One region of the Mesorhizobium sp. M0217 genome, then DNA from elsewhere that is predicted to be linked to it. Evidence: predicted binding sites of a transcription regulator. Region 1 holds the regulator's gene; each other region holds the start of a gene.
The links. The regulator PhoB, encoded in region 1, activates phosphate uptake and scavenging genes when phosphate is short. The targets are predictions, from matches to a motif close to TGTCATNNANCTGTCAT.

Region 1 (7,276 bases):
GTCCCCCACGCGGTCATCAGTTCGCGGCCGAGGAAGAGGTTGGCGGCAGCGTCGACATTGTCGGCCAGCGCAAGCGTCTGGTAGATCGTTTCGATGCCGTATTTCTTGGCGTCGCGCGGATTGGAGATCGAGGCCTCCTGGCCGTTGACCAAGATCTGGCCGGCATCGCGCTTGTAGGCGCCCGACAGGATCTTGATCAGCGTCGACTTACCGGCGCCGTTGTGGCCAAGCAGCGCCACCACTTCGCCCGGGAAAAGATCGATGGACGCATCGTCGACGGCGCGAATGCCACCGAACGCGATCGAGATGTTGCGCATGTCGATCAGTGGCGTACCGGTGGGAGCAGTTTTTTCCATAATCGTTCCTCCCTAGACGCGCTTGCGGTAGACGGTGTCGAGCCAGACGGCGATGACCAGGACAGCGCCAACGACAATGCTCTGCAGCGGCGAGTCGATGCCGAGCAGCACCATGCCGGATTGCAGCGACTGCATCAGTAGCGCGCCGAGCATGGCGCCCATCACCGTTCCGGCGCCGCCCGCGAGCGACGTGCCGCCGATGACAGCGGCCGCGATCACCAAAAGCTCGTCCAGCGTGCCCAGCGCGTTGGTTGACGCATTGAGACGGGCCGACGAGATCGCCGCGCTGATTGCAGCCAGCACACCCATGATCATGAACACCTTCATGGTCACCCAGCGCGTGTTGATGCCGGCGAGTTCCGCTGCCTCCGGATTGCCGCCGATGGCGAAGACATAGCGGCCGAAACGCGTGCGCTTGGTGATAAACGTCATGATGATGCCGACAGTCACCGCCATCAGCACCGGTATGGCGATGCCATGCGCGATGAACAGCCCGCCTTCGGGAACGGTGATGCCGTTCTGCTGTGCGTACTGGCGCACGATGCCGATCGGCCATGGATAGGAATTGCCGATCCACACGGCGCCGAGGATGGCCGCGCAAGCGACCACGCCAAGCAGGGTCTCGGCCCAGACGGGGCGCAGTGGAAAGCTGAAGCGCTTGCGCTGCGAGCGACCGTTGAGCAGCGCGAAGGCGACCGCCGCGCAGGCGACGATGCCGACGATCCAGCTGGCAGCGGCGCCAATCGAGCCGCGTGGTCCGCCGCCCATCAGCTGGAAGGTGGCGTCGAGTGGCGCGACCGTGCGCCCGCTGGTGATGAGCCATGCCATGCCACGCCAGACCAGCAGGCCACCAAGCGTCACGATGAAGGCCGGAACCTGCATATAGGCGATGATGAAGCCCTGGAACGCGCCGATCAGCAGACCAAGCACCACGCCGGCGGCAAGCGCGACGATCCAGAGCCAGGGGTTTCCAAGCTGGAAGCCGATGACGCGAATCAGGAATTCGGCCTGTGCCACGCCCATGATCATGCCGATCACGCCTTCGACGGAGCCCACCGAAAGGTCGATGTTGCGCATGACGATGACCAGTACCATGCCGGTCGCCATGATCGCGACCGAGGACGTCTGCACCGACAGGTTCCAAAGATTGCGCGGCGTCAGGAAAAGCCCACCCGACAGGATATGTATGCCGACCCAGATGACCAGCAGCGCGCCGACCATGCCGAGCATGCGCGTGTCGAGCTCGGTCGCCTTCAGGAACCGGGCGACCGCGCCGAGTTCAGACGCTCGTGCCGTATCGGCCTGCGGATTTGAGGTCGTGTCGGTCATGATGTCCTCCAGCGGCTTGCCGTCTGGCGCGGATGCCGGACCACAGCCTAGAAGTTTGCCGCCGATGGCGGAAACACACAATTCTCGTAGAGAAAACGCCGCGGCTTGACAGCCGCGGCGCCTCATTTCTTCAAGTCGTTGAGATCAGTTGCAAGCCGCGACGCTGCCGGCGGCGACGCCTGTGCAGACTTCGTCCTTCTTGATCCAGCCGGCGTCGATGACGACGTTGAGGTTGTCCTTGGTGATCGCGACGGGGGTCAGGAACAGCGACTTGACGGTGTTGCCGCCAGGCGTGGTGAAGTCCTTGGCGCCGGCAATGTCGCCCGTCTTCTTGCCATCGGCAAGCTGCGAGGCGATCTCGGCGGCGTTCTTGCCGAGTTCGCGCGCGTCTTTCCACACCGACACCGTCTGCGTGCCGAGCGCGATGCGGTTCAGGGCGGCATGGTCGCCGTCCTGGCCCGAGACCGGAACCGTTCCGGCAAGGCCCTGCGCCGTCAGCGCGGCGACAACGCCGCCGGCGGTGCCGTCATTGGCCGCAACCACGGCATCGACCTTGTTGTCATTGGCGGTCAGGAACTGTTCCATGTTCTTCTGGGCGTTGGCCGGCAGCCAGCCATCGGTATAGGCCTCGCCGACATTCTTGATCTTGCCCGAGTCGATGGCTTCCTTGAGCACTTCCATCGAGCCCGAGAACAGGAAATCGGCATTCGGATCCGAGCCCGAGCCCTTGATGAAGACATAGTTGCCTTCGGGCTTCGCCTTGAACACTTCGCGGGCCTGCATGCGGCCGACTTCCTTGTTGTCGAAGGTCAGGTAGAAGACGTCCTTGTTCTCGATCAGGCGATCATAGCCGACGACCGGAATGCCTTCGTCCAGCGCCTTCTGCACCGCCGGGCCGATGGCCGAGGCGTCCTGCGCCAGGATGATCAGCGAGTTGGCGCCCTGCGAGATCAGGCTTTCGACGTCGGTCAGCTGCTTGCCGGGATTGGACTGCGCGTCGGCCGAAATGTACTTGTCGCCGGCGGCTTCGATCGCCGTTTTCATCGCCGCCTCGTCGGTCTTCCAGCGCTCTTCCTGGAAGTTCGACCACGACACGCCGATGACCTTGTCCTTCGCCTGCGCGACCGACATCAGCGCCAGCGACATGGCGACACCCGCCAGCATGGCGGCTGCAAATCTGTTCATTATAACCCTCCCTGCGCCGCCCACGGCGCGACAAAACCGGCCCGAAGGCCTGCACAAAGAGGCTCCATTTTTTCGAGCCTCGAAAAAATACTGGTTCAATGATAAGGCACTGTCAACATCGATTATGATGGATTCTGATGGCGTTGCCGAATTTTTTCGAGCTCCGCAATAAACAATGACAGGGCTGCCGGCGTCTGCCAATATTTGGCTGGTGCCGTCGAACGCCTTCACTATCATGAGGCGCGAGGAGGCCGGGAGGAAAACAAATGTCGGTTGGGATCCGCCACGACGATCTGCGCCGTCGCAACCGTGCGATGGTGATTTCGGCCGTGCGCCGGGCCGGCCAGCCGTCGCGGACCGAGATTGCGGCGACCACCGGCCTCAGCCATTCGACGATATCGGCAATCTCGTCTGATCTAATTCAAGAAGGCATCCTGATTGAAGGCAAGCCTGGCGAGACCGGCTCGCTGAAACGCGGCCGGCCGCAGGTCGGCCTTGGCCTCAACCCGGAAGCGGCGGCGGTCATGACCGTGGTGCTGTCGCTGAACTTCCTCTCCGTCACCGTCATCGACTATGCCGGCCAGGTGGTCGCGGAAGAACAGCGCCGGCTCGACACGCTGACCATGCCGCGCGACGAGCTGATCGGCGAATGCGTAGCAATCGTCGGGCGGCGTCTCGCGGACCCGGACCTCGATGTCCAGAGCATCGCCCGCATTGCCATGGGTATCCAGGGCATCACCGATTCGCAGGCGCGGGCCATGCTGTGGTCGCCAATCACGCCACTGACCGACATTGCCTTCGCCGACATGTTGGAAGCGGAATTCGGCATTCCTGCCACCATGGAGAACGACTGCAATATGATGGCGGTGGCCCTGCAATGGCGCCAGCCCGAGCGCTACCGCGACAATTTCATCGCGATCCTCTTGTCGCACGGCATCGGCATGGGGCTGGTGCTGAAAGGCGATCTGTTCACCGGCACCCATTCCTCGGGCGGCGAGTTCGGCCACATGATCCACCGTCCGGGCGGCGCGCTCTGCCGCTGCGGGCGGCGCGGCTGCGTCGAGGCCTATGCCGGAAACTACGCCATCTGGCGCAGCGCCAAAATGATGAGCGAAGATGCCGAGCCGGTCGATATCGGCGACGCTGATATGCGCGCACTCGCCGCGCGCGCCCGCGAAACCGATGGCCCGGAGCGCGAAGCCTATCGCAAGGCCGGTGAGGCGCTCGGCTTCGGCCTCGGCAGCCTGTTTGCGCTGATCGACCCGGCGCCTGTCGCCATGGTTGGCGTCAGCGCCGCCGCCTTCGACCTGATCGAGCCGGCATTGCGCGAAGCGATCGCCCAGACCGCCGGCGGCCAGCACTCGAAATCGATCTCCTTCGACACCGAGCCCAACGAGCTGCCGCTGATCCGCGAAGGCTGTGCCATGCGCGCGCTCGGCTTCGTCGATCAGGAGATTTTCGCGCCGGGCATTCAGGCCAAATCCGGCAAGCATGTCGCCTGAATGGCCGGCAACGGCGCGACGCGCAGCATCCTAGTCTTCCCTGATCGCGTAGCCGGCGCCGCGAATGGTACGGATGACATCCGGCATGCGGCCGTTGTTGACCGCTTTGCGTAAGCGCCCGACATGGACGTCGACGGTTCGCTCGTCGATGTAGATCGTCTCGCCCCAGACATTGTCGAGCAGCTGGCTGCGCGAGAACACGCGGCCGGGATGGCGCATCATGAATTCGAGCAGCCGGAACTCGGTCGGTCCGAGCCTGATCTCGCTCTTCTTGCGGTAGACACGGTGCGACTCGCGGTCGAGCACGATGTCGCCGACCTTGAGCACGCTGGACAGCACTTCCGGCTTGGCCCGGCGCAGCAGCGCCTTCACGCGCGCCATGAACTCCGGCGTCGAGAATGGCTTGACCAGATAGTCGTCGGCACCGGTGGACAGGCCGCGCACGCGATCGCTTTCCTCACCGCGCGCGGTCAGCATGATGATCGGCAGCCGCTCGGTTTCGGGCCGCACTCTAAGCCGCCGGCAGAGCTCGATGCCGGAAACAGCGGGCACCATCCAGTCGAGCACCAGGAGATCGGGCACGTTTTCCTGCAGGCGGATCTCGGCCTCGTCGCCGCGTGTCACCACCTCGACGTGATAGCCTTCGGATTCGAGGTTGTAGCGGAGGAGCACGCCTAGCGGCTCCTCGTCCTCCACGACCATGATGCGTGGCGCGATCATAGGCAGTTCACCCTCATCAGGCCGGCGTGGCCATCGCCGTCTCGTCCTGCTTCGGACGATTGGCGGGCAATTGCTGGCCGGTCAGCACATAATACGCATTTTCGGCGATGTTGGTGACATGATCGCCGATGCGCTCAAGATTCTTGGCGCAGAACAAGAGATGCGTGCAGGCGGTGATGTTGCGAGGGTCTTCCATCATGTAGGTCAAGAGCTCACGAAACACGGACGTGTATTTGACGTCGATGCGCTCGTCGTCATTCCTGAGTTTTGCAAGAGCTGCCGCATCGGTGGCGGCATATTCCTCGACGACGCCTTGCACCTGGATCAGCACCAGCTGCGCCATGGCATCGATGGAGTGCGAGAGGTCGCGCGGCGTGACGCTCAAGCCCACGGTGCCGACGCGTTTGGCGATGTTCTTGGCGAGATCGCCGATGCGCTCGAGGTCGCCGGCCATGCGGATCGAGCCGACCACGGCGCGCAGATCGTTGGCCATCGGCTGGCGCTTGGCGATCAGCGTGATGGCGCGGTCGTCCAGTTCGCGCTGGCGCGCATCCATGATGGCGTCGTCGGAAACGACACGCTGTGCCAGCGCATTGTCCGAATTGAGCAGCGCCCTGGTCGAGCCGCTGACCATCGAGCCTGCCAGATCGCCCATGTCGCGGATCAGCTTGCTGATCTGCCCGAGCTCTTCATCGAAGGAGGCGACGGTATGTTCACCCATGATCTTGGTCCTCGTGCCTGAAAATTCACCCGCCGGACGGCTCAGCCGAAGCGGCCGGTAATGTAGTCCTGGGTGCGCTTGTCGTCGGGGTTGGTGAACATCTTGTCGGTGGCGCCCTCCTCGACGAGATAGCCGAGATGGAACATCGCCGTGCGCTGCGACACGCGCGCCGCCTGCTGCATCGAGTGGGTGACGATGACGATCGTGTAGTTCTGGCGCAGTTCGTCGATCAGCTCCTCGACACGGGCGGTGGCGATCGGATCGAGCGCCGAGCAGGGCTCGTCCATCAGGATCACCTCCGGCGACACGGCGATGGCGCGCGCGATGCACAGGCGCTGCTGCTGGCCGCCGGACAGGCCGGTGCCGGGCTCCTGCAGGCGGTCCTTGACCTCGTTCCAGATCGCCGCCTTCTTCAGGCTCTGCTCGACGATCTGGTCCATGTCGGACTTGCGCTTGGCCAGCCCATGGATGCGCGGGCCGTAGGCGACGTTCTCGTAGATCGACTTCGGGAACGGGTTGGGTTTCTGGAACACCATGCCGACGCGGGCGCGCAGTTCGACGACATCGATGTTCTTGTCGTAGATGTCGTCTTCATCGAGCGTGATCTTGCCGGTCACCCGCGCCGAATCGATGGTGTCGTTCATGCGGTTGAGGCAGCGCAGGAAGGTCGACTTGCCGCAGCCGGACGGGCCGATCAGCGCCGTCACCTGGTTCTGGCGGACGTCGAGATTGACGTCGAACAACGCCTGCTTCTCGCCATAGAACACGCCGACCTTGTCGCCGCGCATCTTGATGACTTCGTTCGACTTGGCGTTCATTTTGTCGCCCACTGCATTCTCAAGGGACTGTTCGGTCATGATGTTCATACCAAATTGCCTTTTTTCTACCAGCGCCGCTCGAACCGGCGCCGGAGCACGATCGCGGTGATGTTCATGGCCATGAGGAAGACGAGCAGGATGATGATGGCGCCGGACATGCGCTCGACAAAAGCGCGCTCAGCCTCGTTTGCCCACATATAGATCTGAACCGGCAGCGCGGTCGCCGGATCGAAAGGCGTCGTCGGATAATCGGCGACGAAAGCGACCATGCCGATCAAGAGCAGCGGTGCTGTCTCGCCGAGCGCACGCGCCAGGCCGATGATGGTGCCGGTAAGGATGCCTGGGGCGGCAAGCGGCAGGATGTGATGGAACACCATCTGCATCTTGGAGGCGCCGAGACCTAGGGCCGCCGAGCGGATCGACGGCGGCACCGCGGCGAGGGCGGCGCGCGTGGCGATGATTATGGTCGGCAATGTCATCAAGGTCAGCACCAGGCCGCCGACGAAGGAAGCCGAGCGCGACATGCCGAGGAAGTTGATGAACACGGCAAGGCCAAGCAGACCGAAGACGATCGACGGCACCGCCGCGAGATTGTTGATGTTGACTTCGATCAGGTCCGTAAAGCGGTTCTTCTTGGCGAACTCC
Region 2 (7,276 bases), on a different contig from region 1:
CTCGATACGGCCGGTAATGATGCGGCCGAGGAATGGATTGGCTTCCAGGATGGTGCCGATCATGCGGAACGGGCCGGGATGAACGGTCGGCTCCGGCACATGCTTGATGACGAGGTCGAACAGCGGCGCCAGGCCCTGGTCCTTCGGGCCTTCCGGATTTTCCGAGACCCAGCCATCGCGGCCAGAACCGTAGAGGATCGGGAAGTCGAGCTGCTCGTCGGTGGCGTCAAGCGCTGCAAACAGGTCGAACACCTCGTTGACCACTTCGACGTGGCGGGCGTCCGGACGGTCGATCTTGTTGATGACGACGATCGGCTTCAGGCCGACCTTGAGCGCCTTGCCGACGACGAACTTGGTCTGCGGCATGGGGCCTTCGGCGGCGTCGACCAGCACGATCGCCGAATCCACCATCGACAGGATGCGCTCGACCTCACCGCCGAAATCGGCGTGGCCGGGCGTGTCGACGATGTTGATGCGGGTGTCCTTCCAGTCGACCGAGGTCGCCTTGGCCAGGATGGTGATGCCGCGTTCCTTTTCGAGGTCGTTGGAATCCATGGCGCGCTCGGCGACGCGCTGATTGTCGCGGAAGGAACCGGATTGCCGCAGCAATTGGTCGACGAGGGTGGTTTTTCCATGGTCGACGTGCGCGATGATCGCGATATTACGAATTTTCATTTTGTGGTCTCGGGAGCGTTGCAGGCAGCAGGCCAGAAGGCGCCGCCTCTTTCGGTTGCGCGGCTCATACAGGGTTTTTCGCAATTGCGAAAGAGGAGGCGCACCACCAAATACTCATCAAATCTTAAGCATCTCGGTGTGAGATGGTTTTGTTAACCAAGGCGGGAACCTTTCTGGGCCCGGGTAGTTCGAAATTCATGACCGACAAACTCAACCGATTTTGGCCCCTCATCGCTTCGGTCGCATTCGCTGCCGTGCTGGCGGCCAATGCCGCTCAATCGGCCGCCACGGTGAAGGAAGCCAATCCGGCTTCGTCGCCCGACCGGACGGCCGAGCAGATGTTTGCCGACGCCCCTGATGGCGTCGACCCCGTGGTCACCGGCCCGGTCAGCGCCTCTTTCAAGCAGAGGCAGCGGGTTGCAGGCTGCGACAGCGCGGTGTGGCCGAAGATTCCGACGGTTTGCTACCCGGACTGACGGCTGCCCATTCCAGGCATAGCGATCCTTCGCACCGGCCCAAAGGCTTACGCCGACCGCACCGGATCGAGCGTCACCTTGTAAAGCTCGATGTCGTCGCGATCCATCAGCCGCACGGTCAGCTGCTCTGTCGCCCCTGAAATGTCCACCAGGCCAAAGAACTGCAGGCCGGCCGAGGGTGGCAGGTTCTGGCCCTGTTCGGTGGTCGGCGCCTTGATGAATTTCAGCTCCGGGCCGAAGGTCATGTCGAAATCATTGGGACCGAAGGTACCGGCGTGGATCGGGCCCGAGACGAATTCCCAGAAAGGATTGAAATCCTGGAACCGCGCCTTGTCGGGGTTGTAATAGTGCGCCGCCGTGTAGTGGACATCGGCGGTCAACCAGACCGTGTTGGTGATGCCGGCAGTCTTGATGTAGCGCAACAGGTCGGCGATCTCGAGCTCGCGGCCTTTGGGCAGGCCATTGTCGCCATTGCTGATGGCTTCCGCGCCGACCTTCTTGGCGCCGTCGTCCCAGACGACGAGGCCGAGCGGCATGTCGGCGGCAATGATCTTCCAGGTCGCCCTGGAATTCGTCAGCTCGCGCTTCAGCCATTTCGTCTGCTGTTCGCCCAGCATGCGTGGCTGCGGCGTCATGTCCTCCTGCATGTCGGGGCCGTTCGGGCCGCGATAGGAGCGCATGTCGAGGAAGAACACGTCGAGCAGCGGCCCATGCGCGATCTTGCGGTAGACGCGGCCGGGCTCGGACGGCTCGTAGCGGATCGTCGTCATCTCATGGAAGGCGCGCGCCGCACGCGCCGCGAGCACATGGATGGATTTTTCGGTGTAGCGGCTGTCGGCGCCGAGATTCTTCGAATCCGACCAGTTGTTCAGCACCTCGTGATCGTCCCACTGGTAGAAGGTCGGGCAGATGGCGCTCAAGGCCAGAACGTTTTTGTCCATCATGTTGTATTTCCACTGGTCGCGGTACTCATCCAGCGTCTCGGCCACCTTGCGCTTGCCGTCGATCAGGACGACGTTTTTCCACTTGCCGCCGCCAGGCAGGTCTACCTCGTCCTTCATGGCGCCATCGGCATAGATGGTGTCGCCGGAATGCAGGAACAAATCCGGCGTGTGCCTGGCGATGGTGGCGTAGGTTTTCATGCCGGTCTCATCGATTCCCCAGCCCTGGCCGGCCGTGTCGCCCGACCAGGCGAATTTTATGTCGCGCTTCGAGGCGGGTGCTGTGCGGAAACGGCCGACGATCGGTTCGGAAACGGCGTTGATATCCGACAGGTCGGCGGCAGTCATCCGGTAGAAGATATCCTGGTCGGAGGCGAGGTCGGTAAGCAGGCGCTTGACCGTGAAGTCGCTGGCCGGCGAGGTATCGAGCGGCGCCAGCCGCGTCGCATTGGCGAAGTTTTCCGTCGACGACACTTCGAACATGACGCGCGAAGGCCGGTCGGTGCGCGTCCACACCATGCCGCTCGAGGCATCGACATCGCCGGACTGGACGCCATGGGTGAAGGCCGGGCGCTGGCTGGCGCGCGAATAATAGGGCAAAGCGAGCCCCGATGCGCCGAGCAGACCGGCGGCGCTGGCAGAGGTGACGAAAGCGCGGCGGGTCAACGAGATCTTGTTCATGGCTGTCTCCTGATGGCTTCGAACGGTGCCAGCAAGCTCCAGCTTCAATGTTTCAGCCACATCCCGGGAAGATGAAACTTTGATAACAATCGACAGGTGATCTCCGCCCTTGAGGGGGGAGATGTCGCCGAAGGCGACAGAAGGGGGTCGCCTCGCTTGGAGCGCCGACCTCTGCGCAAGAGGCTGAGTCCGGTCGCACGGACCCCCTCTGGCCGCTTCGCGGCCATCTCCCCCCTGAGGGGGGAGATTAGTACCGCGCCTTACGCCGCTTGCGGCTCCGGATCGAAAGCCGGCCTGCTCGTATTGATCAGCAGCGACAGACACGCAGCCACGATCGCCGTCATGCCGGCGATCAGGAAAGCCAGTTCGTAATTGCCCTGCAATTCGCGCATGGTGCCGCCGAAGGCGGCGGCGGTGGCGGCGCCGACTTGGTGGCCGGCTACGATCCAGCCGAACACGATCGGGCCGCTGCGGTCACCGAAGGCCTCGTTGGCGAGCCTGAGCGTCGGCGGCACGGTGGCGATCCAGTCGAGACCGTAGAGCACCGCGAAGATGATCAGGCTGGTCGCCGAGAAGCCGGAATAGGGCAGATAGATCAGCGCCAGACCGCGAATGCCGTAGTAGACGCCGAGCAGCTTGCGCGGGTCGAAACGGTCGGTGAGCCAGCCCGAGAGCGTCGTCCCGATCAGGTCGAAAATGCCCATAAGCGACAGCAGGCCCGCGGCCTGTACCTCGGGGATGCCCATATCGCCGCAGAAGGAGATCAGATGCGTGCCGACCAGCCCGTTGGTGGTGAAGCCGCAGATGAAGAAGGTGGCGAACAGATACCAGAAGACGCGGGTGCCGGCAGCGCGGCGCAGCGTGTTGAGCGTATGCGCCAGGAAATTGCCTTGCGATGCCGGCGATACCGGCGGCACGTCATCGGCCCCGGCGCCATAGCGCACCATGCCGATCGAAGCGGGACGCTCCGGAACCAACAGCCAGACCAGCGGCAGAAGACAGGCGGTGGCGATCGAGACGGCGGTAGCGACGGGCTGCCAGCCGCCCGACTGGGCGAGCGATGCCAGCAGCGGCAGGAACACCAAGAGGCCGGTGGCGCTGGAGGCCGACATCAGCCCCATCACCAAGCCGCGATTGGTCTTGAACCAGCGGTTGACGATGGTGGCGCCGAGCACGGTGGCGACCGCGCCGGAGCCGATGCCGGAAAACACGCCCCAGGTGAGGAACAGGTGCCATGGCTCGGTCATCAGCAGGCTGAGCGCGGTCGAGCCCGACATGATCACAAGCGAGGCAAGCAGCGTGCGGCGCAAGCCGATACGCTCCATCAATGCGGCGGCAAACGGCCCGGTCAGGCCGTAAAGGAAGATGCCGATCGCGGCGGCAATCGAAACCGTATCGCGCCCCCAGCCGAAGCTTTTATCCAACGGCAGCATCATCACCGAGGGTGCGGAACGAAGCCCGGCCGCGATCAACAGGCAGAGGAAGATGACGCCAACCACGACGAAAGCGTAGCGCTGGCCAAACGGACGGGATTGAGCTATCATGTTACTGACCGGTACGTTGCAGGGTGAGGACCTGTATACGTACCGATCGGTAACACGTCAATCGAGTCATACCATGCCAACGGACAAAAATTTTGAACTGACCATCAAGGACGGTCATGCAGTGGCACCGCCCAAGGCTGCCAAGAAAATCCTCGACGTGGCGTACGACCTGTTCTACCGCCGCGGCATCCGGGCGATCGGCGTCGACGAGATCGTCAAGCGCGCCGGCGTCACCAAGCCCAGCCTCTACCGCAGCTTTCCCTCCAAGGACGAGCTCGCCGCTTCCTATCTCAGGCAATATGACCGTGAGTATTGGGAGCGTTTCGACGAAGCCGTGGCTGCCCACCCCGGCGACCCGCGCGCACAGCTCAGGGCTTTCCTGACTCGCGTCGGCAAGCGCACGCAAAGGCCGGACTATCGCGGCTGCGGCATGACCAACGCGGCGGTGGAATATCCCGAACATGGCCATCCGGCGCGTGTCGTCAGCGAGGCCAACAAGCAGGAGCTGCGCCACCGCCTGCGCGCCATGGCCGCAGCGATGGGCGCTAAAGACCCTGACACGCTCGGCGACGGCCTGCTGCTGTTGATCGAAGGCGCCTATATCAGCGGCCAGCTCTTCGGCCTAGGCGGCCCGGCGCAATCGGTGGCCCGCAACGCCGACCTGCTGATCGAGGCGAGCTTGAAGAAATAACATTTCGAACGTTGGCGCCGCCCTCACCTAACGGCATCCTTTCCCGGAAATGGGGCGAGGAACGCTCTCATCACGATTTCGCCAATTGCCAGCGTTGCAAGGTTGTCGCCAGCGGCGCAGCCGGCCACTTTCTCCCGTTCAGGGGGAGAATTGCCCGGCAGGGCGATGTGGGCGGCGCCAACGTTGAGATTGGCACGCTAGGCCGGCCGCAAATTTGGCGATAGGCTGGGGCCAACCTCAAGGGAAAAGTCCGCATGCGAACCCTGCTGCTTGTTCCATTCGCCCTCGCCGCCCTCTGCCAGGCAGCCCATGCCGATGGCATATCCAGCGTCTACACCGACCTCGACTCGCAAAAGGATTGCGTGACCTATGCGCAGGCCGAGGAAGGCGATGGCGACTGGGCCGAACTCGCCTGCTCCGGCTATCGCGGCTATCCCGTGCTGATCGCCTATGACGATGACCGGGAATCGCTGTTCTACGGGTTTCCGCCCGGCGGCGACATGACGCCGGTCTGGGAGAGCTTTTCCGGCCTCAACTCGTCCGGCGCCAAGGTCGAGTGGCGCATCGACACCAAGGGCAACGTTGCCGTTCCCTTCGCCGTCATCCACCGCCGCTCGATCAGCAATCTCGAGGACGAGAACAAGCCGACCGAAGTGCTGCTGGTCGCCAAGGTTGCCCAGATGGAAGCCCGCGACGGCTGCACGATTGGCCTCGTGCTTGCCACCGGCAACCCGCAAGCCAACGACCAGGCGCGCAAACTGGCCGATGAAAAGGCTAGGACCTTCGCCTGCGGCAAGGACAAGCACACCGTCATCGGCAATGTGCCGGCGTTTGGGAGGGTGGATAATTAGGCAGGTGGGCGCGAGGCACCCCCCTCTGCCCTGCCGGGCATCTCCCCCTCAAGGGGGGAGATTGGCAGCCTCGCTGGCGGCGCTTTTTCTTTCAACGCTTAAAATTGACGAAAGCCGTTGCGACATCCGATCTCCCCCCTTGAGGGGGAGATGGCCGGCAGGCCAGAGGGGGGGTGCCTCGCGCTGGCGTTTGCCGCTTACTTGAACGAGTCGCAGGCCTCTCTCGGCGCTACTTTGCCGCCTTCGCCCGTGCGATCGCGTCGACGATCATCTTCTTGGCGTATTTGGAATCGTGCCAGCCTTCGATCTTGACCCATTTGCCGGGCTCGAGATCCTTGTAGTGCTCGAAGAAGTGCTGGACCTGGTCGCGGGTGATCTCGGGCAGCTGCGTGTATTCGGTGACGTTTTCGTAGCGCAGCGTCAGCTTCGGCGACGGCACGGCAATGACCTTCTCGTCCTGGCCGGCATTGTCTTCCATCACCAGCACGCCGATCGGCCGCACATTGATGACGCAGCCCGGCACCAGCGCGCGGGTGTTGCAGACCAGAACGTCAATCGGGTCGCCGTCGCCCGAGAGCGTGTGCGGCACGAAACCGTAATTGCCGGGGTAGCGCATCGAGGTGTGCAGGAAACGGTCGACGAACAGCGTGCCGGCCTCCTTGTCCATCTCGTACTTGATCGGCTCGCCGCCGATCGGCACCTCGATGATGACGTTGATGTCCTCGGGCGGGTTCTTTCCGATGGCAATGGCTTCGATTCGCATGGCTTAAATCCCTCTCTCGATGTCCAAGATCGATAGCGGGCGGCGCGGCATGGTGCAATGCGGCGATTGGTGCGAAGCGCTAACGGAAGCGCACGGTTTATGATGATTTGTAACCGAGGCCGGTCATTCCCAGACGAAGGCGACCTTCTTGAGCGCCCTCTGCTCGAAAATCTCGACGCCTTCGGCCACGTCACGGCCACCCGCGCCGGCATAGAAGGAAAGTGCGTTCTGGTTGTCTTCCAGCGCCCACACCACCATTCCCTTCAGCCCGTGGTCGGCAAGCCGCGCCCGCGCCGCCTTGAACAGCCGGCTGCCGAGCCCGATGCCTTGATATTCCGGACGCAGGTAAAGTTCGTAGATTTCGCCCTGTTGCTTCAGCTCGCGGGCGCGGTTCTTGCCGATCGTGGCATAGCCGGCGATGGTGCCGCCGATCTCGACCACCAGAACGGTGGCGGCGCGGCGGATGGCGTTGGCCCACCAGTCGGCGCCGCGGCGGTTGATCATCGAGGTCAGCGAGCGATGCGGGATGATGCCGGAATAGGCGCCCTCCCAAGCCTGCTGGTGCACGTCCGCAATGGCGCCAGCGTCGCGCGGTTCGGCTTTCCTGATGTCGATGCTCAGCGTATTCATGATTTGTTAACCATAAACCCGCAT
Region 3 (7,276 bases), on a different contig from region 1:
CAGCGCTATGTCTTCCCAGGCGGCATGCTGCCGACGCCGTCGATCCTGAAGACGCTGGGCAGCGACCATGGCCTTGCCCATCTGCGCGAGCGCGTCTTTCCGGACGACTATGCCCGCACGCTTGCCGAATGGCGCAACCGCTTCTGGGCGTCGTGGGAAAAGATCGTCCCGCTCGGCTTCGACGACCGCTTCAAGAAGCTTTGGGAATTTTATCTCCACTATTGCGAAGCCGGCTTTAGAGCCAGCTACATCGACGTGCGCCAAGTGGTCTACAAAGCCTGATCCGAAGCGTGATTGAGCGGGCGTATGCCCGCTCGTTTTCCCTGTTAGCTGCACGTTGCCTCAAAGCAGGATGCGATACTTCGCAAACCCGGATTCGCCCTCGCCGGCCGGCTCGATCTTGAGCGATTTCACTCCCGATATAAAATCCTTCGCTTTGGGGCCGGTCTCGAACACGACGCTGGTGCCGGGCAGCGGCGTGAACGACCAATTGTCGTCGGCCGAGGGATTGATCGTGCCTTCGCTGACGACGTAGCGCACGATCACGTCGCGGTTGGTGTCAGGCGCCTCGTAGATGATCTTCGAGGCATTGATGTCGGGGAAATTGCCGCCACCGCCGGCGCGGTAATTGTTGGTGGCGACGACGAATTTCGCTGCCGGATCAATAGGCTTGCCGTCGAAGCTGAGGCCGACGATGCGGTTCGAGCCGGCATTGGCGACGCCACCCTTGGCATCGTATTTCGGCAGCTGCGACAGGTCTATTCCGTAGCTGACGCCATCGATCACATCGAAATTGTAGGACGGGAATTCGGTGTCGATGAGCGCCTGGTCGGCCTTGCCCGGCTCGATCTTCCTGAAAATGCCGGCCGACATTTCCAGCCATTCCTTCACTTGCGCGCCGGTGATTTCGACGGCGCGCACCGTGTTCGGATAGAGATAGAGGTCGGCGACGTTCTTGATGGCGATGTCGCCCACCGGCACGTCGGTATAGTAGTCGGCGCCGTTGCGCCCGCCGGCCTTGAAGGGTGCTGCCGCCGACAGCAGCGGCACATCCTTCCACTGCGTGCTCTTCAATATGTCCTTGAGGTACCAGCTCTGCGCCTGGTTGACGATCTGCACCGACGGATCGTCGGCGACCAGCGCGAAATAGGAATAGAGCGGCGCCGAGGTCTTGCCGACCGGTCGGCGGACATAGGCAAGTGTCGCCTCATGGTCCGCCTTCAGCGCATCGACGACGCGCTGGTCGTCCGCCACCGTCGGCTTGTTTGCCTTGTCGACGCGCTGGTAGATCGGCCTTGCCTCCGATGTGGCCGAGGCTACGCGCCATTTCGATCCGTCCCGTTCCAGAAGCAGATCGATCAGTCCCATATGCGAGCCCCAGAAACCGCCCATCACGGCGGGCTTGCCCTGCAGCGTGCCTTTCTCGGTGTCGACGCCTTCGAGCGCCTGAAAATCCTTCTTGCCGGGGAAGACGAGATGCTGATGGCCGGTGAACACCGCATCGATGCCTTCGACGCCGGCGACGAAGAAGGAGGCGTTCTCCATGCCGTCGCCCTGCTTGATATCGATGCCGGAATGCGAGAGCGCGATGACGATGTCGGCGCCCTCCTCCTTGATCTGCGGCACCCATGCCCTGGCCGCCTCGACGATGTCGCGCGTCCTGACATTGCCTTCCAGGTTCTTCAGGTCCCAGACCATGATCTGCGGCGGCACAAAGCCGATGATGCCGATCTTGATCGGCTGCTCGGCGCCCGACCCGTCCTTGATCTTCTTGTCGAGGATGACATAGGGCTTGAGGTAGAGCTTGTCGTCGCGCGGTTTGGCGGCAAGCTCGGTGCCGCGGATCAGATTGGCGCAGACGAAGGGGAAATTGGCTCCGGCCAGCACCTTGTCGAGGAACGACAGGCCGTAATTGAACTCGTGATTGCCGAGCGTCGAGCATTCATAGCCCAGCAGGTTCATGCCCTTCATGATCGGATGCAGATCGCCTTCCTTGAGGCCCTTCTCATAGGCGATGTAATCGCCCATCGGATTGCCCTGCAAAAGATCGCCATTGTCGATCAGCATCGCATTGGTGGCTTCCTTGCGCACCGCCGCGATCAGTGAGGCCGTCCGTGACAGGCCCATCGTGTCGTTGGCTTTGTCGGCGTAGTAGTCGTAAGGCAGCACATTCACATGGATGTCGGTGGTCTCCATGATCCTCAGATGCGCCTGATTGGCCTGCGCGCGGGCGGAAAACGGATGGAGCATGATCAGCGCCCCGCTGGCGGCCGTACCGGCAAGAAAACTACGGCGGGAGACGGGGTAATTGAGATGCGGCATTGGTTTTCCTTCCCAGCGACGTGACAAGATCCCAGCCCCGGGCGGAAGCTTCGCGCCGAAAACCGGCCATGTCCATCGGGAAGTCAGTCGATCAGCAAAAGGTGACGGCTGGATGAATATCCTTGGCCGCGGTTGAGAACCTCAGCCCTTGTCATCGTCGCCCTGGGTGATCAGCCGCGCGCTGCGCTGGCCGGTGAAATAAGCGACACCGAGAGCCGGTTGCGGAAACCGATCAGGAAGTAGATATGCGCCACGCCCCACAGCCACCAGGCAAGCCATCCCGTGAGCTTGATCGAGCCGAAATCGATCGCGGCTGCCCACTTGCCGATCGTCGCCAGGTCGCCGGCATGTTTGTAGCGGAAAGGCCGCGGCGCGCCATCGCCGGCCAGCCGCGCCCTGATCGTCGCGGCGACATGCTTGCCCTCCTGCTTGGCCGAGGGCGCCACGCCGGGCACCGGTTTGCCGTCCGGCCGCAAGACATGCGCGGTGTCGCCGATGACGAAGATTTCAGGACTGTTCGGCACGGTCAGATCGGGCTCGACCATTACCCTGCCCGCCCGGTCCACCGGCGCGCCCAGCCACTCTCCCGCGGGTGAAGCCGCCACGCCGGCGGCCCACAGGATGGTTCGCGCCTGCAGATGCGTATCGCCAAAGACGACGCCTTCGGCATCGAGGCGCGTGACGGCGCGGCCAAGCTCGACCGTGACGCCCCGCCGCTCCAGCGCCTTGCGCGCATAGTCGGACAGCTTTGGCGCGAAATTGGCTAGGATCCTGTCTCCGGCCTCGACCAGCACCACACGCGCCTCACGCGTGTCGATGTTGCGGAATTCGCCGCGCAGCGTTTCATGCGCGAGTTCGACAATGGTGCCGGCAAGCTCCACGCCGGTCGGGCCGCCGCCGACGATGACCAGTGTCAGCAGTGCCTGGCGCTTGGCCGGATCGGTCTCGCGCTCGGCCTGCTCGAAGGCGAGCAGGATGCGCCGCCGAATGGTGGTTGCGTCTTCAAGCGTCTTCAGCCCGGGCGCGAAAGGCTCCCATTCGTCGTGGCCGAAATAAGCATGACGCGCGCCGGTGGCGAGCACCAGCGTGTCGTAGGGAACAGAACTGCCGTCCTCAAGCAGCACGCGTTTGCCTGGACGGTCGACGCCGGTGACGTTGCCGAGCAGGGTCGTCACGTCCTCGCGCTTGCGCAGCAGATGACGGATCGGCCAGGCAACTTCCGAGGTCGCCAGCGAGGTGGTCGCCACCTGGTAAAGCAGCGGCTGGAAAAGGTGATGGTTGCGCTTGTCGATCATGGTGATGCGCACGGGTGCGCCGGCCAGCGCCCGGGTGAGTTAGAGACCGCCGAACCCTGCGCCGACGACAACGACATGATGGCTGGTTTCACTCATCGCATTCACCCCTGTTTGTCTCTCTTTATCTAGTGATTTTTGTGCACCGCAACAATGTCGCGGCGCGCTAGACTGCCGCGCGTAAGGCTGCCCAGGACTCGTCGCCGGATGTCGCGAATGCCTATGTCGGCAAGCCTGGACGGGTATAGCCTTGCAGGGGCTGGAACCACGGGAGTGAAGCATGGCCAACGACGATGACAAAGATCGCAAAGGGCGGGCGCAATATTCTTCGCCGCCTTGCTTCATGCACGAACTCGATCCGGAATTTCGCGCGCCATTGACCGACTGGACCGATGTGCGCCGTTGGCGCAAGGCCGAGCGCGAGCGTCTGATCGCGGCACGGTTGGCGGTTTCCGCCGATGCGCGGGTGGCGATGTCGCGGGCTATCGCCGAAGGGCTCGACGCGACCATCGGCGACATTGCCGGCCGCATGGTCAGCCTCTATTGGCCGTTTCGCGGCGAGCCGGACCTGCGGCCGTGGATGGCGTCGATCAACGAACGCGGCGGCCGCACGGCGCTGCCCATCGTGATCGAGAAGGGCCAGCCGCTGATCTTCCGCGCTTATGTGCCTGGCGACCGGCTGGAAAAAGGCGTCTGGAACATCCCTATCCCCGCCGAAGGCGACCCGGTGCTGCCCGACATCGTCATCTCGCCGATCGTCGGCATCGACCCGCGAAACTACCGCCTGGGCTATGGCGGCGGCTTCTTCGACCGCACGCTGGCTGCCATGCCGTTCAAGCCATTGGTCATCGGCGTCGGCTACGAACTGCAGCGCATAGCCACCATCTACCCGCAGCCGCACGATATTCCGATGGATAGGCTGGTGACCGAGGCTGCTCAGGGCTAGGCCAGTTCCGGCTTCATGCCCATCGCCGTGCGATCGACGATCTCGCGCAGGGCAAACGACGAATTGATCTTGGTCACGTGCGGCATCGCCGACAGCCACTCCTTGTGGATGCGCTCATAGTCGACCAGATCCTTGGCGGCGATGCGCAGGATATAGTCGTATTCGCCCGACATCAGGTGGCAGGACAGCACATTGGGGCAGCGCTTGATCGCCGCCTCGAAATCCGACAGCGTCTTTTCGAATTGTCCCGACAGCGATATGTGCACGATCGCCGTCATCTGGTGGCCGAGCGCTGCATTCGAAAGCCGGGCGTGATAGCCGCGGATGGTGCCGGATTTCTCCAGATTGTCGAGCCGGCGCGAACAGGCCGACTGCGACAGGCCGACCCTTTCGGCGAGCGCCGCATTGGGTATGCGGCCATCCTTCTGCAGTGCCTCGAGAATGGCGATATCGATCCTGTCGAGCGGCATTGCTCGTGATTCCTGCGAAACTTCCTTGATTTCGCGCAACGATTATCGAAACGCGTGACCCCGCGCAAGCGCATTCGCAAACACCTGCGCAACGATTCGTGGTTCACTCGCTTGATACAGGGAACGAGCCCGAAGGGCCGGATCAGGAGAAGACTATGCACGTCGGCTGCCCCAAGGAAATCAAGAACCACGAATACCGAGTCGGCCTGACGCCGGGCTCCGTCCGCGAATATGTCGCGCATGGCCATGAAGTGCTGGTCGAAAGCGGCGCCGGCGCCGGCATCGGCGCCGATGACAATGCCTACCGCGCCGCCGGCGCCACCATCGCCAGGACCGCCGCCGACGTGTTCGCCAAGTCGGACATGATCGTCAAGGTCAAGGAGCCGCAGCCCAACGAATGGGCGCAGCTGCGCGACGGTCAGATCCTCTACACCTATCTGCACCTGGCCCCCGATCCGGAGCAGACCAAGGGCCTGCTCGCGTCCGGCGTCACCGCAATCGCCTATGAGACCGTAACCGACGACCGCGGCGGCCTGCCGCTCTTGGCGCCGATGTCGGAAGTTGCCGGCCGCCTGTCGATCCAGGCCGGCGCGACCGCGCTGCAGAAGGCCAATGGTGGCCGCGGCGTGCTGCTCGGCGGCGTGCCCGGCGTACTGCCCGGCAAGGTCGCCGTGCTCGGCGGCGGCGTCGTCGGCCTGCATGCCGCCCGCATGGCGGTCGGCCTCGGCGCCGACGTCACCATCATCGACCGCTCGATCCCGCGCCTGCGCCAGCTGGACGACCTCTTTACAGGCCGCGTCCACACCCGCTACTCCACAGTCGAGGCGCTTGAGGAAGAATGCTTCTCGGCCGACATCGTCGTCGGCGCCGTGCTCATCCCGGGTGCTGCTGCACCCAAGCTGGTGACCCGCGAAATGCTGTCGGGCATGAAGAAAGGCTCGGTGCTGGTCGACGTCGCTATCGACCAGGGCGGCTGTTTCGAGACCTCGCACGCCACTACCCATGCCGAGCCGACCTATGAGGTCGACGGCGTGATCCACTACTGCGTCGCCAACATGCCGGGAGCCGTGCCGGTGACCTCGGCGCACGCGCTCAACAACGCGACGCTGCATTATGGCCTGCAGCTGGCCGACAAGGGCCTGAAGGCACTGGTCGACGACCACCATTTGCGCAACGGCCTCAATGTCCACAGGGGCAAGATCACCAATCGCGCCGTCGCCGAAGCACTCGGCTATGAGCTGGTCGAACCGAAAGTGGTTCTGGCTGCCTGACCAGACGCCTTAATCGACTCAAGCAGTTCTGCCTCCCTCACCCGCCGGTTGCGCCGGCGGGTTTTTTATTGGCCGCGTGCTCACAAATTGCGGGCTCTAAGGCAACATCACGGCGAAACGGCCCGGCTTGGCGGTGCTTTTGCCTGCCGATGTGGCATTTTTGTCATTCCAATATTGGCGAGCGTCCTGTTAGAACACGGACGGGTTTGTTCTTATGCTAAGGGGCTAAAATGTTCATCTCTGCTAAATCCGTTCTTCTCGGGGCCGTTTCGGCAATGGCTTTGATATCGGTAGCGCATGCCGCCGATGTTGTGCAGCCAGTGGAAGAACCTGCCGGTTTCAACTGGAGCGGCGCCTATGTCGGCATCGGCGGCGGCTTCGGCGCCACCGTGCATCGCATCAGCGTCGACCCGGTGATCGACTTCAACGGGATCGGCGGCAACGGCGTGTTTGGCGAAATCACCGCCGGCTACGACTATATGGTCTCCGAGCGCTTCCTGCTTGGCGGCTTCATCGACGCCAACATCGGGAATATCGGTCCGTCGATCAGCCTTCCGGGCGCTGATATCGACCTGACGAACGCTTATGGCTTCGACGTCGGCTTGCGCGCCGGCTATCTCTTGAACCCCGATACGCTCGGCTATGTGCTCGGCGGCTACACCTGGAACCATTTCAAGCTCGAGGGTTCGGGCTTTGCCGACGGTCTCGATTTCACGGAGAACCGTGGCGGCTATGTCGTCGGCGTTGGCATGGAAACCGTGCTGCGCGGCAACTGGACGATTAAGACCGAGTACCGCTACGCCAACTATGGCGACGACTCGGTGGCTGACCTCGGCATTATTGGCGGCCCGGGAACCTCTCTGGATGTCGAGCCATCCAGCCACACCTTCCACATCGCGGCCAACTACCGCTTCGGCGCCCAGAATGGCGGCGGGGCCTCGTTTGCTGCTCCGACCTACAACTGGGCCGGCTTCT

Region 2: a site for PhoB is predicted at 2,845-2,861, ahead of NKJ18_RS18495 (alkaline phosphatase D family protein). Genes of this name have one in related genera too.
Region 3: a site for PhoB is predicted at 2,424-2,440, ahead of NKJ18_RS22675 (bifunctional 2',3'-cyclic-nucleotide 2'-phosphodiesterase/3'-nucleotidase). Genes of this name have one in related genera too.

Annotation. Positions count from the first base shown of each region.
Region 1 is NZ_JAMYSN010000013.1:51,423-58,698, forward strand. It holds gene NKJ18_RS20410 (ATP-binding cassette domain-containing protein) at 1-356, opposite strand, end outside; gene NKJ18_RS20415 (sugar ABC transporter permease) at 369-1,685, opposite strand; gene xylF (D-xylose ABC transporter substrate-binding protein) at 1,830-2,870, opposite strand; gene NKJ18_RS20425 (ROK family protein) at 3,137-4,372, shown strand; gene phoB (phosphate regulon transcriptional regulator PhoB) at 4,403-5,092, opposite strand; gene phoU (phosphate signaling complex protein PhoU) at 5,109-5,813, opposite strand; gene pstB (phosphate ABC transporter ATP-binding protein PstB) at 5,855-6,679, opposite strand; gene pstA (phosphate ABC transporter permease PstA) at 6,697-7,276, opposite strand, start outside.
Region 2 is NZ_JAMYSN010000011.1:44,480-51,755, reverse strand. It holds gene typA (translational GTPase TypA) at 1-675, opposite strand, end outside; gene NKJ18_RS18500 (hypothetical protein) at 873-1,151, shown strand; gene NKJ18_RS18495 (alkaline phosphatase D family protein) at 1,199-2,773, opposite strand; gene NKJ18_RS18490 (MFS transporter) at 3,034-4,317, opposite strand; gene NKJ18_RS18485 (TetR/AcrR family transcriptional regulator) at 4,391-5,008, shown strand; gene NKJ18_RS18480 (hypothetical protein) at 5,263-5,859, shown strand; gene ppa (inorganic diphosphatase) at 6,089-6,622, opposite strand; gene NKJ18_RS18470 (GNAT family N-acetyltransferase) at 6,746-7,252, opposite strand.
Region 3 is NZ_JAMYSN010000016.1:44,046-51,321, reverse strand. It holds gene NKJ18_RS22680 (SAM-dependent methyltransferase) at 1-282, shown strand, start outside; gene NKJ18_RS22675 (bifunctional 2',3'-cyclic-nucleotide 2'-phosphodiesterase/3'-nucleotidase) at 343-2,322, opposite strand; partial or broken gene NKJ18_RS22670 (NAD(P)/FAD-dependent oxidoreductase) at 2,464-3,713, opposite strand; gene NKJ18_RS22665 (5-formyltetrahydrofolate cyclo-ligase) at 3,895-4,560, shown strand; gene NKJ18_RS22660 (Lrp/AsnC family transcriptional regulator) at 4,557-5,030, opposite strand; gene ald (alanine dehydrogenase) at 5,186-6,301, shown strand; gene NKJ18_RS22650 (outer membrane protein) at 6,577-7,276, shown strand, end outside.